One region of the Paenarthrobacter sp. R1 genome, then DNA from elsewhere that is predicted to be linked to it. Evidence: riboswitches for the same ligand, from Rfam matches in the RefSeq annotation. Region 1 holds a riboswitch; the other holds the start of a gene.
What was found. A riboswitch is a leader RNA that binds a small molecule or an ion and turns the genes downstream of it on or off. The one in region 1 is predicted to bind S-adenosylmethionine.
Positions count from the first base shown of each region.

Region 1 (7,458 bases):
GGGGACCCCGATCTGCTGGCCACCAAGCTCGATGCCGCCGTCCAGGAGCTCAGCTCGGGCGGCGCCACCGTGGTGCTGTTCAATGGCCCTGACACGGCGTCCTCGGTGCTTGGCCGGATCCGCGGCAAGGTAGCCATCTACAACGAGAACCTGCGAACCGTCGCCGCCCGGCACGACGCAGTGGTCGCCGACATGTGGTCCCTGCGGCAACTCGCTGATCCGCAGATGTGGGACGTGGACCGGCTGCATTTCTCGCCGTTGGGCCACCACACCATCGCCACCATGGTGCTGGAGGCACTGAACGTGCCGCACACCCTGGAACCGATGGCACCCAAACCGCTCCCGCCGCGCACGTGGCGCGAAGCCAGGTCCTCGGACCTCGTGTGGGCCCGCGAGTACTTCGTTCCGTGGGTCATCCGCAGGTTGCGGCACCAGTCTTCCGGGGACGGCATCACGCCAAAGCGCCCGACGCCGGGTCCCGTTTCAGGTGCTAACTGACCATGAGGATACTCACAAAACTCATAAGCCTCACCAGGAGCGCCAAACTCACAAAACTCACAACGACTCATAAGCTTGATACATGATCGAGAATCCATTCAGGCCCTCAGCAGGAGCAACTCCTCCGGAAATCATTGGACGGTCAGGCCTGCTTGATGAGTTCAAATACGGTTTGCGGCTTGGTTCCGGGGCACCGGGACTGCTCACGATCTTCACCGGAGCCCGCGGGATCGGCAAGACGGTGATGCTCGGGGAGGTCCATGACGCCGCCCGCCAAGAAGGCTGGGCAGTCATCGCGGAGACTGCAACGGAAGGCTTCATGGGTCGCGTCGGCGAGGAAATGCTCAGCCTGACCCAGGAACTTGGCAGCGGTCCGCAGAACCGGCGGATCACCGCCATCGGCGCCGCAGGATTCAGCATCACCACCCAGTTGGCACCCGAACGCCAAGTAGCATGGCGCAAGCTCGGCGAAGAACTTCTCCACATCCTCGACAACAAACACACCGGCCTGATCATCACGGTGGATGAAATCCACGCCGCCGACCGCAACGAACTCGCTCAATTGGCGGCCAGCGTCCAGCACTTCATCCAGGACCGGATGCCGATCGGCCTGGTATTCGCCGGACTGCCTGCAGCCGTATCCGACCTGCTCAATGAAGGCGTTGCCACGTTCCTGCGCCGGGCCGACAAAATCGACCTCCATGCGGCGGGCATCCGCGACGTTGAACGGTCTTTCGCCTCCATCTTCGCCACCGCCGGCTTCCGTGTCCCGCCCCACCTGGTCCAAAAGGCAGCCGAGTCGACCGGTGGCTACCCCTTCTTGATCCAGCTCGTCGGCTACTTCCTCTGGCGCGAAGCGGAAAATAACAACGGCACGCTGACAGATGCCGAGGCGGACCGCGCGGTACAGGCCGCCCACAGGCGCAATGCCCGCACGGTCATCGAAGCCGCACTCTCAACCGTGTCGGCAAAGGACCTCCAGTTCCTTCGCGCAATGGCGCAGGATGACGGTCCTTCGATCGCCGGAGACCTTGGAGAGAGGCTGAAGGCAAAGACCAATCTAGTCGCCAACTATCGCTCGCGCCTGCTCGCCGCCGGCCTGGTGGAACCTGCCGGCCACGGGAAGATCGATTTCGCGATACCGGGCCTTCGACAGTATTTGCGCAATCTGAACACAGACTAGTCATCTCACGGTACTAGTGCGCCGAGCCCGATCCCGTAGGCTGCCAAAACAAGTCATCGGTGTAGGCTCGTATCAAGGGCCTGGGCTTCGTATACATCTTGATGGGATCATTTTTCGCGTTCGGAGCTCTCTGGACCCTACTCACGTCGGCAAAGTAGTTCTCTTTTTGGTTTGTCTGGCGCTCCCCAACCTGGAGGTTTGATGGTTGGGCTGCCGCGGCGGCGAAGCCCTGACGCGACGGGGCTAAGCTGGGATAGGACCTAGGAGGGCTCCACTGTGAACAATCTGATCTTCTGGATCATCGTCTGCTCATGGGTGATTCCAGTTGGAATCCGCATGTACAACCGGTCCAAGGCGCGCCGAATCCATAACGACGGCTTCCGTGGCTACCCGCCGCAGAACCTTCCCGGGCCAGGCTACCCGCCGCACAACTACCCCGGCCAGGCCTATCCGCCGCAGAACTACCCCGGGTATCCGACGGGACCCGCCGACATCCGCCCGGCTGATGCAACGCCGCCGGAGGTACCGCCGTCGGGCGCTTCACCACAGGTGCCGCCCCCGGCAAGTGGAGGCTCTGCGCCGCAGGGCTACCGGGCGCGGAAGCTCGCAGAGCTGGACGCGAAGTTCAGCAACGGCGAGATCGCCATGGAGGACTACATGAAGCAGCGCGGCGAGATCATGAACGGCTGAAGTCTTCGGCAAAGAAGGCTGCGCCCAGCTGGCCCGCGAGCTGGCCGATCTCCGTGAGGAAGCCGTCGTGCCCGATGGGGGCTTCGATGATGTGGACCGGGACGTCGCCCGGCAAGGCTTCGGCGAGTTCGTGCGACTGTGCCGGGAAGTAGAGCCGGTCGGAGTTCACGGCCGCCACAAAAAACTGTGCCGTGGCCCGGGACAACGCTTCCTTGAGCGGGCCGCGTCCCCGCCTGACGTCGTGGGACATCAGGGCCTCGGTGATCGCGATGTAGCTGTTGGCATCGAAGCGGCGCACCAGCTTGGTGCCCTGGTGGTCCAAGTAACTCTCCACCTGGTAGCGCCCCCGCTCCCCCAGCACGGCGGCGGTCAGCGGTTTCTCCTGCGGCTGCGCTTCCCGGCCGAAGCGGAGGTCCAGCTCCAGCGCGGAACGATACGTGATGTGGGCAATCCGCCGCGCCAAGGCAAGGCCGGTTTCAGGTGCCGGGCCATGGTAGTAGTCACCGTTGTTGAAGTTCGGATCCTGGCGGATTGCGAGCGTCTGTGCCTGCGCAAACGCGATCTGCTCCGCGGTGCTGTAGGCACCTACGGAAATCACGGCGCAGCGCTCCACCCTGTTCGGGAAGGTCACTGCCCATTCCAAGGCGCGCGCCCCGCCCATCGAGCCGCCCAGCACTGCATGCCACTGCCGGATCCCCAAGGCGTCGGCGAGCCGGGCTTCGGCCACTGTGCTGTCGCGCAGGGTCACCAGTGGGAAACGGGAGCCCCAGGGCTTGCCGTCCGGGGCTTGCGACGACGGCCCTGTGCTGCCGTAGCAGCCGCCCACGATGTTGATGGAAATGACAAAGAACCTGTTGGTGTCGATCGTTGCGCCCGGGCCAACGAGCTGCTCCCACCAGCCTTCCTCGTCCGAGGCGCCGCGTGCAACATGCGTACTACCCGTCAGGGCGTGCTCCACGAGGACGGCGTTTGAGGCGTCGGCATTGAGCTTGCCCCAGGTCTCATAGGCCAGGACAACGTCCGGGAGAAACCCGCCGGCTTCCAGCTCCAGGGAACCCACGCGGGCGTATTTGACGGTTCCGTCCTGTTCTTCCGACGTGGGAAGGGATGTGGCAGTAATGGTCATTCCTTTGACACCTAAACCTCGCGCTTGCCCGCCGCCGTTATTGCGGCAGGCCAGGTCCTCACCCGGGGCACCCCACCGCGGAGGAGGGTTGCCGGCCAGCAAGCCGGGGCTGATCGCTGGCACTCATGACCTAACACCTAGAGTTTAGGAAGAGAACGGCCGTTCTGGCGAAGAATGTGACAGCAGTATGACGGTTCAGGGCGTTTTAGTTCACGAACGCGCACGTGACGGGGCCGCCCGGCGAAGAATCCTCAATCCGGGCGGCCCGCCGCGACGCACGTCAGGCGGGTTCAGGCACCCTTTGCCGCGCGGAATCCGGCCTCGAGGTCGGCAATGATGTCATCGATGTGCTCGATTCCCACGGACAGGCGGACGAGGCCCGGGTTTACTCCGGCAACGGCCTGCTGTTCCGCGGTCAGCTGGCTGTGGGTGGTCGACGCCGGGTGGATGACCAGGGAACGGACATCACCGATGTTTGCCACATGGGAGTGCAGTTCCAAGGCATCGACGAAGCGCTTGCCGGCTTCGACGCCACCCTTGATGGTAAAAGCAACAACGGCCCCCGTGCCACGGGGACCGTACTTGCGGCCACGGTCGTACCAGGGGCTGGACGGCAGGCCCGCATAGGCGACCGCTTCGACGTCGTCACGGGCTTCAAGCCATTCGGCCACCTTGGTGGCGTTGGCCACGTGACGCTCCACCCGCAGGCTCAAGGTTTCCAGGCCTTGGGCAATAAGGAAGGCGTTGAACGGCGATACTGCGGAACCAAGGTCGCGCAGCAACTGGACGCGGGCCTTCAGGATGTAGGAAAGGTTGGCGCCGAGGGCGCCGTCCTTGCCGAGGTCGCGGGCGTAGACCAGGCCGTTGTAGCTGGGGTCGGGAGTGTTGAAGTTCGGGAAGCGCTCCGGGTCCTGGCTGAAGTCGAAGTTTCCGGAATCCACGATCACCCCGGCAATGGCAGCACCATGGCCACCCAGGTACTTGGTGGCCGAGTGGACCACAATGTCCGCACCCCACTCGATGGGACGGATCAGGTAGGGCGTGGAAAGCGTGTTGTCCACGATCAGCGGGACACCCGCTTCATGGGCAACCGCGGCGACGCCTTCGATGTCCAGCACGTCCTGGCGGGGGTTGGATACAACTTCGCCGAAGAACAGCTTGGTGTTGGGCTGCACGGCGTTGCGCCACTGCTCCAGGTTGTCCGGATCCTCGACGAAGGTCACGGAAATACCGAACTTCTTCAGGGTGTGCGCCAGGAGGTTGTAGGTTCCGCCGTACAGGCTGGGGCTGGCCACCACGTGGTCACCGGCCTCGGCGATGTTCAGGATCGCGAAGGTCTCCGCCGCCTGGCCCGAGCTGAGCAGCAGGGCCCCGAGCCCGCCCTCAAGGCTGGCAATGCGCTGTTCCACTGCGTCCTGGGTGGGGTTGCCAATGCGGGTGTAGATGGGAGCCAGTTCCGCCAGCGCAAACCGGTTGGCGGCACTCTCCGCACTGGGGAACACGAAGGAAGTGGTCTGGTAAATCGGCAGCGAGCGTGCACCGGTTGCAGCATCCGGCTCCTGGCCTGCGTGGATCTGGCGGGTTTCGAAAGACCATCCCTGGGACATGACGTGGCTCCTCTTCGTAGCGCATGGGTTTAGTAACGGGGAGTGCTTGGAACTGCGGCCAGTCTAGGAAGCCGGCACGGAATTACCCACCTTTATGACGAAGACAGTATTTTTCGGTCTTTCCGCGACGGGACAGGGCCGGGGACGGTGCCCGGCCTCAGGGCACGCCGTAACATCCCATCTTAGTTAGGCAAGACTTAGCTGAGACCCGAATCACAAAGTGCCAAGATGAAGCCATGCGCATGGATCACGTCTCTTACGCTTGTGAAAAAGATGGCCTCCTGGCCACTACCGAACGAATTTCCGCAGCACTGGGAGTGGACGCAGTCCGGGGCGGAGTGCACCCCCGCTTCGGCACCCGGAACATGATCATTCCCCTCGCGGACAGCAAATACCTTGAAGTCGTGGAGGTCCTGGACCACCCCGCTTCGGATAAGGCACCCTTTGGCCAGGCAGTCCGGGCACGCTCGGCAGCCGGCGGTGGATGGATGGGCTGGTGCGTCGCCGTTGACGACCTTGCCCCGTTCGAAGCACGCCTCGGCCGCTCCGCAGTACCGGGCAACCGCAAGTTCCCGGACGGCCGCGAACTCGTGTGGCAGCAGATCGGCATCCTCGGCTTGATCGCCGACCCGCAGGTGCCGTACATGCTCAAGTGGGAAGGCGACCCCTCCCTGCACCCGTCCAAGGTCTACGAGAGCGACGTCAAGATGTCCAGCCTCACCATCGCCGGTTCCGCAGAGCGCGTGACCGAGTGGTTGGGTGAACCCGTGGAGAAGCCGCTCGAGGACGTCGCCGTCCAGTGGATGGCACCGCACGGAACCCCCGGCATCATGTCCGTCACTTTCGAAACCGCCGCAGGAGCCGTCACCATCTGACGCTGTTCCACACAATACTTCGGCCGCCATCAGCGGGTGCCAATGACGTCACCCACCGATGGCGGCCGAATACCTTTAAGGGGCGGGTCCGGGCCTCCATGCCCACAGGCCTCCCGGCCCTACGCCTACCCGGTCAGCCCAGCCCCACGGCCTTCCCAAAGAGGCTGAAGCCGACGAATGCCACGATGTCCAGCAGCGCGTGGGCTATCACCAGCGGCATCACGCGCTTGGTCTTGGTATAAAGCCACGCGAACACCAAGCCCATGACCACGTTGCCGATGAACGGACCGAACCCTTGGTAGAGGTGGTAGCTGCCCCGCAGCAACGCGCTGACCACGATTGCCGCGGCTGTGCTCCACCCGAACTTGCCGAAACGGTCCAGCAGGTAGCCCACCACAATGACTTCTTCGACGATCCCGTGGCGGATGGCGGAGAGCACCAGCACAGGCACGGTCCACCAGTACGTGTCCAAGCCGCTGGGTATGATCGCCGTGGTGATGCCCAGCGCCCGGCCTGCGGCATACAGGCCAAGGGACGGAATCCCGATGGCCGCTGCCAGGCCGAGGCCTTGCAGCGCATCCTTGCCTGGCCGGGCGAAGTTGAAGCCAAGACGGGCAAATGCTGATCCTCCCGAGGCTTGGAGGGACAGGAAGTAGAAAACCAGGACCACCGGCACCAGGGCGAACAGGATGTCCAGCAATTGGTAGGTGAGGTCGAAGTACTCGCGCGTGCTTTGGGACCTGTTGAGCGTCGAGGTTGCCTCCGACAACGGCGCCCTGGTCATCTTGTCCAGGAGCTGGACCACCGAATACACGGCAGACTGGCCCAGCGAAAGACCCAGGACAATGAGTACTTCGGCGCGCAGGCGGCGTCGTGAGGCTAGGAGCATGTTCCTATCTTGCCTTCAGATCCTGTTGCTTCCCCGGGAGCTGTCAGTCCGCAACGTGCGTGGCGGCGACGATGACCTCGGTCCCCTTGGCTTCAAACGCCGCGCGGTCTGCGGGCTTGATCCCGGAGTCCGTAATGAGGTGCCGGAACTCATAGCCGGCCATCGCGGCAAAGGCCCTGTGCCCCACCTTGGAGGAGTCAGCGAGCACGTAGGACTCCGTGGCCCTCCCCGCCATGACCGTATTCACCATGGCTTCGCCCTCATCGGTGATGGTGGGTCCCAGCTCCGGGTCCACTCCGTTGACGCCGATGAACGCGATGTCCAAGGCCACTTTCTGCATGATGACATCCGTGTAAGGTCCCACGAGTTCATAAGAACGCGGATTGAGGATCCCGCCGGTCACCATGATCTTGATGTGGGGCCGCACTGCCAGTTGCGCGGCGATGTTGATGGCGTTGGTGACCACCGTGAGGGTGGGCCGGTTGGAGGGGGCGTTGAGGTCCTCCCTGGTGGAGAGGATCTGGGCCAAGGCCGTGTTGGTTGTTCCCCCGCTGAGCCCGATGACGGCGCCGGGTCCGATCAGCTCGGAG
Region 1 is NZ_CP127115.1:3,902,273-3,909,730, reverse strand. Features, by position in the region: gene QN084_RS18635 (SGNH/GDSL hydrolase family protein) at 1-498, shown strand, start outside; gene QN084_RS18630 (ATP-binding protein) at 581-1,681, shown strand; gene QN084_RS18625 (hypothetical protein) at 1,958-2,371, shown strand; gene metX (homoserine O-acetyltransferase MetX) at 2,358-3,497, opposite strand; SAM riboswitch class IV at 3,513-3,628, opposite strand; gene QN084_RS18615 (bifunctional o-acetylhomoserine/o-acetylserine sulfhydrylase) at 3,788-5,104, opposite strand; gene QN084_RS18610 (VOC family protein) at 5,341-5,979, shown strand; gene QN084_RS18605 (CPBP family intramembrane glutamic endopeptidase) at 6,113-6,868, opposite strand; gene QN084_RS18600 (DeoR/GlpR family DNA-binding transcription regulator) at 6,912-7,458, opposite strand, start outside.

Region 2 (7,458 bases), 2.3 Mb from region 1:
CGAGCAGCAGATAGGACGCCGTCAGGGCCTCAATGGCGAGCAGCTTCTCCACGGCGTCCACGGATTTCACCAGTTGCTGCAGGGCGAGCGGCGCGAGGGTTGAATGGTCTTCGACGTCGGCGGACAAGGTGGGTGCGCCAAGGGTGGCCGGCGCTGCCAGGAATTTCAGTTCGGCGAGGAGCCCGGCCGCCGAGTACCACAGCAGCCCCGGCAACTCTTCCTGCACCAGGCCGGACCCGGCCGCGGCGGCAAGATGCTTCGCCCGGATGGCACGCTGCGGCGGGTAGAGCTTGGCGATCCTGCGTTCACTCGGAATGCCCACGTGGGCGAGCGCCAAGCGCAAGCCCTCGAAGGCCAACGCCAGCTGCATCGGCTGGAAGTTGCCCCCGGAGACCATCTGCCCCGATTCGAGGTCCACCAGCGGATTGTCACCCCTGCCGTTCAATTCCACGTCCAACGCTGCCGCCAACTGCCCCACCGAGGCCCTGAACGCCCCGTGCGTCTGAGGCGCAGCCCTGAAGGACAGGGGGTCCTGCACGGAAACTTCCGGCCGTACATCTTCCAGCCACCCGCCGCTCAACAGGCGGCGGACGGCGGCGGCCGATTCCCGTTGGCCGTCCACGGCCTTGGCCGATTGGATAGCCGGCGAGAAGGGGCTGAGGTCGCCGCCGCCGTCGTACCTTGCGATGGTTTCCAGGGAGAGGGCGAGCGCGACGTCCGCAAGCCGGGCCACATGCCGCAACCTCAGCAAGGCGAGGGTGCCGGCACCTACCGAATAGGCATTGGCGCTGACGAGGGCCAAGGCCTCACCGGCGTGGAGCGTGAGGGGCTGAAGTCCGGCGTCCGCGAGGGCCTTGGCGCCGGGCACCAGGACGCCGGACGCGTCAAGCGCTTCTCCCTCACCGATCGCGACGGCGGCGACGGCGGCCAGTTGGGTGAGGTCGGAAGAGCCCACCGAACCTTCGGCCGGGATGGCGGGGTGGACGCCACGGTTCAGGAGGTCGGCGTAGAAGCGGGCTGTTTCGGGCCGGACGCCGGAGCCGCCGCGACTGAATCCGACCAGGCGGGCGAGGATCACGGCACGTGCTTCGGCGCGGCTCAGGTAGGGTCCCACCCCGCTGTTGTGGTACCTGACCACCTGCACTTGGTAGGCAAGGATGGAGCCTTCCTCAACAGCGGTATCGCGGCCGGACCCCAGGAGGGTGTTGAGGCCGTAAACCCGCTCGCCGGAGGCCGCCACGTGCTCCACGACTTCCCGTGAACGGCCGATCAAAGTCAGGGCATCATGGTTGAGTTTCACGTGGCAGGAGTCGTCCGCCGCCGCCATGGCGATGCTTTCTGCATGCACTGGCGCCGTCCCGATCAGCAGCACCTTCGACTCCGGAAACATGGTCAGAAATCCAGGAGATTCTGCCGGAAACCGCCGTTGCCATAGCTTTTCCTCAGCAGGCCGCGGCGACGAAGTTCGGGAGTCAGTTTGTCCAGGACCCCATGCACCGTCACCGGATCGACGAACCCGGAAAACAGGAAGCCGTCACCGCCCACGGCCTCGCCCGTCTCCTCTAGGTAGTCGGCGATCTCTCCGGCGGTCCCGATGATCGAATCACCGGCGCCGCCGCTGCGGGCCTGCAGGATCTGCCGCAGCGTGGACCCGGGAGGAGCAGCTTTGGCGAAGTGTTCCAGCGTTCCTTGGTTACTGTTGGTGCTCAGCTCGGGGAGGGGCTGATCGAGGTCGAATTGCTTGAAGTCGATCACCGAAAGGTAGGAGATCGAGTTGAGCTGGCTGTCGATGTCGCGCTGGGTCAGTTCCTTGCGCCGTGCCCGCAGTTCCTCCCCCTCCGCAGCAGACCCCACCACGGTGGGCTTGAGGACAAAAAGTACCTTGACGTCGTCGGGATTCCGCCCGGCATTGGCGGCTTCGGCACGGATGGAATCGCGGTAGGCCTTCATCCCGTCTACCCCGCGGGCCAGGGCGATGGCGACGTCGGCGTGGCCGCCCGCGAACGCTTTGCCCCTCGGCGATGCGCCGGCCTGAACCAACACCGGTTCCTCGGGAAGGGGTGCCGTATTCAGCGGACCCCGGACCTTGAAAAACTGCCCGTCGTGGTTGATGGGATGGACTTTGGTGTGGTCCGCAAACCGGCCTGCCTCCACGTCCTCCAGCACGGCGTCCGGTTCCCAGCTCCGCCAAAGCCGCCGGACGACGTCGACGAATTCCTCCGCCTTCTCGTAACGCAGGTCGTGCTCGATCTGCTGGTCCAGTCCGTAATTCTGCGCGGCGAGGTCGCTGCCGGAGGTCACCACGTTCCAGCCGAGTTGGCCCTCGGAGAAATGCTGCAGGGTGGCAAGGAGCCTGGCCGCGGTGAAAGGCGGGTAGAAGGACGCGCTGATGGTGGGCACAATGCCGAGGTGTTCCGTCGCGGACAGCAGGTACGGCACCAGGGCCAAGGGATCGTGCTTCGGAGCGAAGGACGCGTGCGCGAGCGACACTTCCGCGGTGCCGCCGTACGTGTCCGGGACGGTGAGTGAATCTTCGATGATGAACAGGTCCAGCCCCGACCGTTCAAAAGCCCTGACCGCCTCCTGGTAGAGCGCAGGCTTCTTCCAGTCATAGCCAAGGCTGTAGCCGGGAGTCCCCCAGCCCTGGACACCGAATCCATGGCCCACGAACCATCCGAAATGCAGCATGGGCTTGAGTGTAGAACTGCTCTGTCCGTTCACCGCGACCTGATTTCATGCGAAGTTACAGGGGGTCGTATTGCGTCAATTATGCTCCCGTGACGTCTTAAATGGTCCAGTCCCGGCGGCCGGTCCGGTTACGCAACATGACGACGGCGGGACACCCGCCACATGCGTCGCAACGGCCGCGGATGTTATTTTCTTCTTGAGTAATGAGTACCAGCGCCAAGCCCTGACTTGCTGGTCGGCAACCCTCTCCCGCGGCGGGGTGCCTCAGGTGACTACTCGGCGTATTCGACACTTCGAACTGCAAGCGTGACTGAGGAGCACATTAATGCCTGAACCCATCGAAGAGAGACTTTCCTACCGTTTGATCACGGGCCCGGACACCCGGGACTTCTGCGAACGGATCAGCAACGCCCTCGCTGAAGGCTACGTCCTGCATGGCAGCCCGTCGGCCACCTTCAACGGAACGGACGTCATCGTGGCACAGGCAGTGGTGTTGCCTGCCGCCGTCGCCAGCGCGGATGCCGCCGTGGCCAATGCCGTGGATGAGCTGGAGAACTACGAGGACGAGGCAGCATTCGAGGGCCACGCATGAGCTACGCCGGAGACCTGACCCCGCAGGATGCCTGGGCGAAGCTGCAGGACGGTGCCATCCTGGTGGACGTCCGCACCGAGGGCGAGTGGGCCCACATCGGCATCCCCGACACCAAGGCCACGGAAAACGATCCCCTGTTCATCCAGTGGAACCTTGCAGGCGGCGTCCCGAACTCCCGCTTCATCGAAGACCTGCAGCAACAGGCACCCGAGGGAGACGGCGTTGAGCTTGTGTTCCTTTGCCGGTCCGGCCAGCGCTCCATTGCTGCGGCCATCGCCGCAACCCAGGCAGGTTTCACCGCCTACAACGTCCTCGAAGGCTTCGAAGGTGAACCGGACCGTTACGGCGAACGGACCGTCAACGGCTGGAAAAACCGCGGCCTGCCAACCAACCTTGGAAACGAATAAGAAGTGACTTTCAACCCTGACGCCGCCGGCTGGAATCCAGACACCCAAGCCGTTCGCGGTGGCCTTGACCGCACCAATTTCCAGGAAACGGCGGAGCCCGTCTTCCTCAACTCCGGCTTTGTCTACGAGTCGGCGGCAGCTGCCGAGCGCGCCTTCACCGGGGAAGACGAACGCTTCGTCTACTCCCGCTACGGCAACCCCTCCGTTGCCACCTTCCAGGAGCGGCTGCGTCTCCTTGAAGGCACCGAAGCCTGCTTCGCGACGGCGTCGGGCATGTCCGCAGTCTTCACCGCCCTTGGTGCCTTGCTGGGCGCCGGCGACCGGGTGGTTGCCGCCCGCTCGCTCTTTGGCTCCTGCTTCGTGATCCTCAACGAGATCCTGCCGCGGTGGGGCGTGGAGACCGTGTTCGTAGACGGCCCCGACCTGGACCAGTGGCGCGCTGCCCTCTCCGAGCCCACCACCGCGGTGTTCTTCGAGTCCCCCTCCAACCCGATGCAGGAGATCGTGGACATCGCAGCCGTCAGCGAGCTCGCGCACGCCGCCGGGGCAACAGTGGTGGTGGACAACGTCTTTGCCACTCCCCTGCTCCAGCGCTGCGGCGAGCTCGGCGCCGACGTCATTGTGTACTCCGGCACGAAGCACATCGACGGCCAAGGCCGCGTACTGGGCGGCGCGATCCTGGGCACCAAGGAGTTCATCGAAGGCCCGGTCAAGCAACTCATGCGGCACACCGGGCCGTCATTGTCCGCGTTCAACGCGTGGGTGCTGACCAAGGGCCTGGAGACCATGGGCCTGCGGGTGAACCACAGTTCCGCCTCTGCGCTGAAGATTGCCGAATGGCTGGAAGATCAGCCTGCGATCAACTGGGTCAAATACCCCTTGCTCACATCCCACCCGCAGTATGAGCTGGCCGCCAAGCAGATGAAGGCCGGCGGTACCGTGTTGACGTTCGAGCTTTCGCCGTCGTCCGGCCGCTCCGCCAAGGAAGCCGCGTTCGCTTTGCTCGACGGGTTGCGGGTCATCGACATCTCCAACAACCTGGGCGACTCGAAGTCGCTCATTACCCACCCGGCTACCACCACCCACAGGGCCATGGGACCCGAAGGCCGTGCAGCCATCGGGCTCTCCGACGGCGTGGTCCGGTTGTCCGTTGGGCTCGAGGACGTCAACGACCTCATCCTGGATCTGGAGAAGGCCCTCAAACAGGTCTAATCTCATGCCATGAGGCATCCATACCGCCGCGCGGGGGCTGTCATTGTTGCGGGTTCGGTCGTGTGGCTGGCGGGAATATCTCCGGTGCCCCGCGTCTATACCACCCACGATCCGGCCGAGCGTTTGAGGCTGCTTCTGCGGGGTGAGCGGGGATGGGTGACCGGCCACCACGTGGCCGCAGCCGGGACCGCGGCCGTGCCGATTGGATTCGCCGCCTTGGCACGGGCCATGCCTGACGCCAAGGCCAAGCACTGGGTAGAGGCCTCGGCTGCGGCGCTCCTGGCCGGAGCTCCGCTGTTTGTGTACAGCCTGTCCCGGAGGGCGTCGGACCTTGAACGGTTTGCGTATCGTCGCGGCTCGAATGTTCCGTTCCTGGGCTACTCATGGCTGCACATCGCCGGCCTGGCCGCCCTCGGCACCGGCTTGCTGCGATCGCCGGCAGAGCGCTGGGTGGGGCTGACGGCCAGCAGTGCTGCGGTACTTTTCGCCGGCATCCTGCTCAAGGCCAAGGACATTCCGCCGTTCGTCTTCTACGTTACGGAGGCGACTGTGGGAGGGTACCTGATGGTGTGGGATCCGGAGCCTCCCGCGGGCGACCCCGCGGTTGGTTGAGTTCCCGCAGTGCTGAGTTCCCGCGGTTGGCTGAGGTCCCGTAGTGCGGAGTTCCTAGGCCCGGCGGACGCGTGCCAGCACGGGATCGGGATCCTTGATGGCACCTCCCGGTGTGCCGGAGACGGTGACTTTGACGGCATGCCCCACCACGGCACCCAACGCCTCTACACTGGGCGGACTCCCTGCGGGGCTTTGGCCATCCCGTTGGCGGCTGTTGAAGCGTGCCGCAGCTTCCCGTTGCTGATGGGCGCCGTTTCCGCGCTTCAGGATGTCCGCTAAGCCTGCTTTCACCAGTTCCAGTTCGCCCTGCTCGGCCAACACGGGGGTCAAGTACTCCATCAACGCCCACACCACGCTTGTGGCCGGTTCGGGACGGAATTCGCCAAAGTCAAGAAGGTCACCGCGCAAACCCATGTTGCTGGCTTGGAAACTGGCCATGCGCAACAACGCCGTCGGCACCGAGGCGGGTTCAACGCCGTCGAGCATCTCCCGGGTGGCCGTCTCCACCAAAGCCCGCACCAGCACGGCAATCAAGGCCGCATCCTCCGAACGCAGGCAGACGTCGGCAACCCGGACCTCCACTGTGGGGTGGTCCCGGGAGAGGCGGGCGTCAAAGTAGATCATGCCCTCATCCAGCAGCACGCCCGTCTCCAACAGCCGCTTGACCATACGCCGATAGGAGGTCAGGGAACCGAACACAGCGGACGGCCCGGACGTTGGCCAGCGGTTCCAGGCCTGGGTCCGGTAGCTGTCAAAGCCGGTGGCCTGTCCGCGCCAGTAGGGAGAATTGGCGCTGATGGCGGTCAGGACAGCGAGCTTGTCCCGGATGTGGTCCAGGACTACGACGCCTTCCTCAGGCGATTCCAACGAGGTGTGCACGTGGAAGCCGCACGTCAGCTGTTCGTACGCCGTGAGTCCAAAACGCTCCAGCATCTCCGCGTACCTGGGGTTGGGCGTCGTGTGCGGGGTGGAAGCGAGGGGCGAAGTGGCAAGTGCGGCTACGCGGGCCCCGTGCTTGCGGGCGGCCTGGTCTGCCAAGGCCCGGCCCCGCCTGATCTGATGCAGCAATTCGTCGTAGCTATGGCAGGGCCGGGTCTGGGTCTCGATCTGTTCCAGCTTTAGTTCGTGGCTGAGCCCTGAACCGTCGCCCTCGGAAGTCCCGTCCTGTTGCCCTCTTCCGCTGATCAACGCATCCGCGAGGGCCAGAGGTTGACCCGTCACGGGATCGACGATGAGCAGCTCCTCCTCCACCCCGAAAGTACGCATGCTCCATTTTGCGCCCCACGATAGCCGCGGCCGCAAACCCCGCCGCCACCTGGTCCGTCAATTTTGCTGGATCATTCGTACCGGACCGTAGGCGAAGCCCCGAAAATGGCGGGGTCCCGAGGGCCAAGGCCGGAGTGATCCAGCAAATTTCTCGTCGGGCTATCCACATAAGGCCCCCGCCCACTCCTGGCGGGGCGTCGATCGTGGCTTGCTGGCCCTATGGATGCGCTTGAATTCCTCACATCGGTGGGCGGAGTCGCCAAGATCGGGCTGCTCCGGGCCAACGGGTACACCCCCGCCGATATCCGCAAGCTCGCAGGTGCCTATCAGCCCAGGCATGGTCTGTGGGCCATACCGTCGGCTGACCCTGCTGTCCTTAAGGCGGTTTCCAACAACGGCTACCTGACATGTGCCAGCGCAGCCCTCAGGTACGGTCTCTGGCTCAAGACCACACCGGCAAAGCTTCACTTAGCCACCAGGCACGGCAGAGGGCACGGCTTCGTGCGGCACGGCGGTCTCCGCTTCGGTCCGGAGGCCAGTCTTCCCCTTGCCTCCGTGGAAGTACGCCCCGGAGCAGATCTGGAACTCGCCGGAGCACGTCATGGCGGAAATCCGGGGCTTCCTGGCCAGGGGAAGACCCCGCCATTTGGGTGGACGAGCAGAAATTTGCTGGATCATTCG
Region 2 is NZ_CP127115.1:1,651,620-1,659,077, forward strand. Features, by position in the region: gene QN084_RS08030 (aromatic amino acid ammonia-lyase) at 1-1,390, opposite strand, end outside; gene QN084_RS08035 (NtaA/DmoA family FMN-dependent monooxygenase) at 1,393-2,721, opposite strand; SAM riboswitch class IV at 2,888-3,001, shown strand; gene QN084_RS08040 (DUF1737 domain-containing protein) at 3,014-3,280, shown strand; gene QN084_RS08045 (rhodanese-like domain-containing protein) at 3,277-3,687, shown strand; gene QN084_RS08050 (O-succinylhomoserine sulfhydrylase) at 3,691-4,899, shown strand; gene QN084_RS08055 (hypothetical protein) at 4,909-5,511, shown strand; gene QN084_RS08060 (glutamate--cysteine ligase 2) at 5,566-6,777, opposite strand; gene QN084_RS08065 (hypothetical protein) at 6,997-7,458, shown strand, end outside.
Region 2: linked by a shared signal. The riboswitch ahead of QN084_RS08040 (DUF1737 domain-containing protein) and the one ahead of metX (homoserine O-acetyltransferase MetX) in region 1 are both predicted to bind S-adenosylmethionine.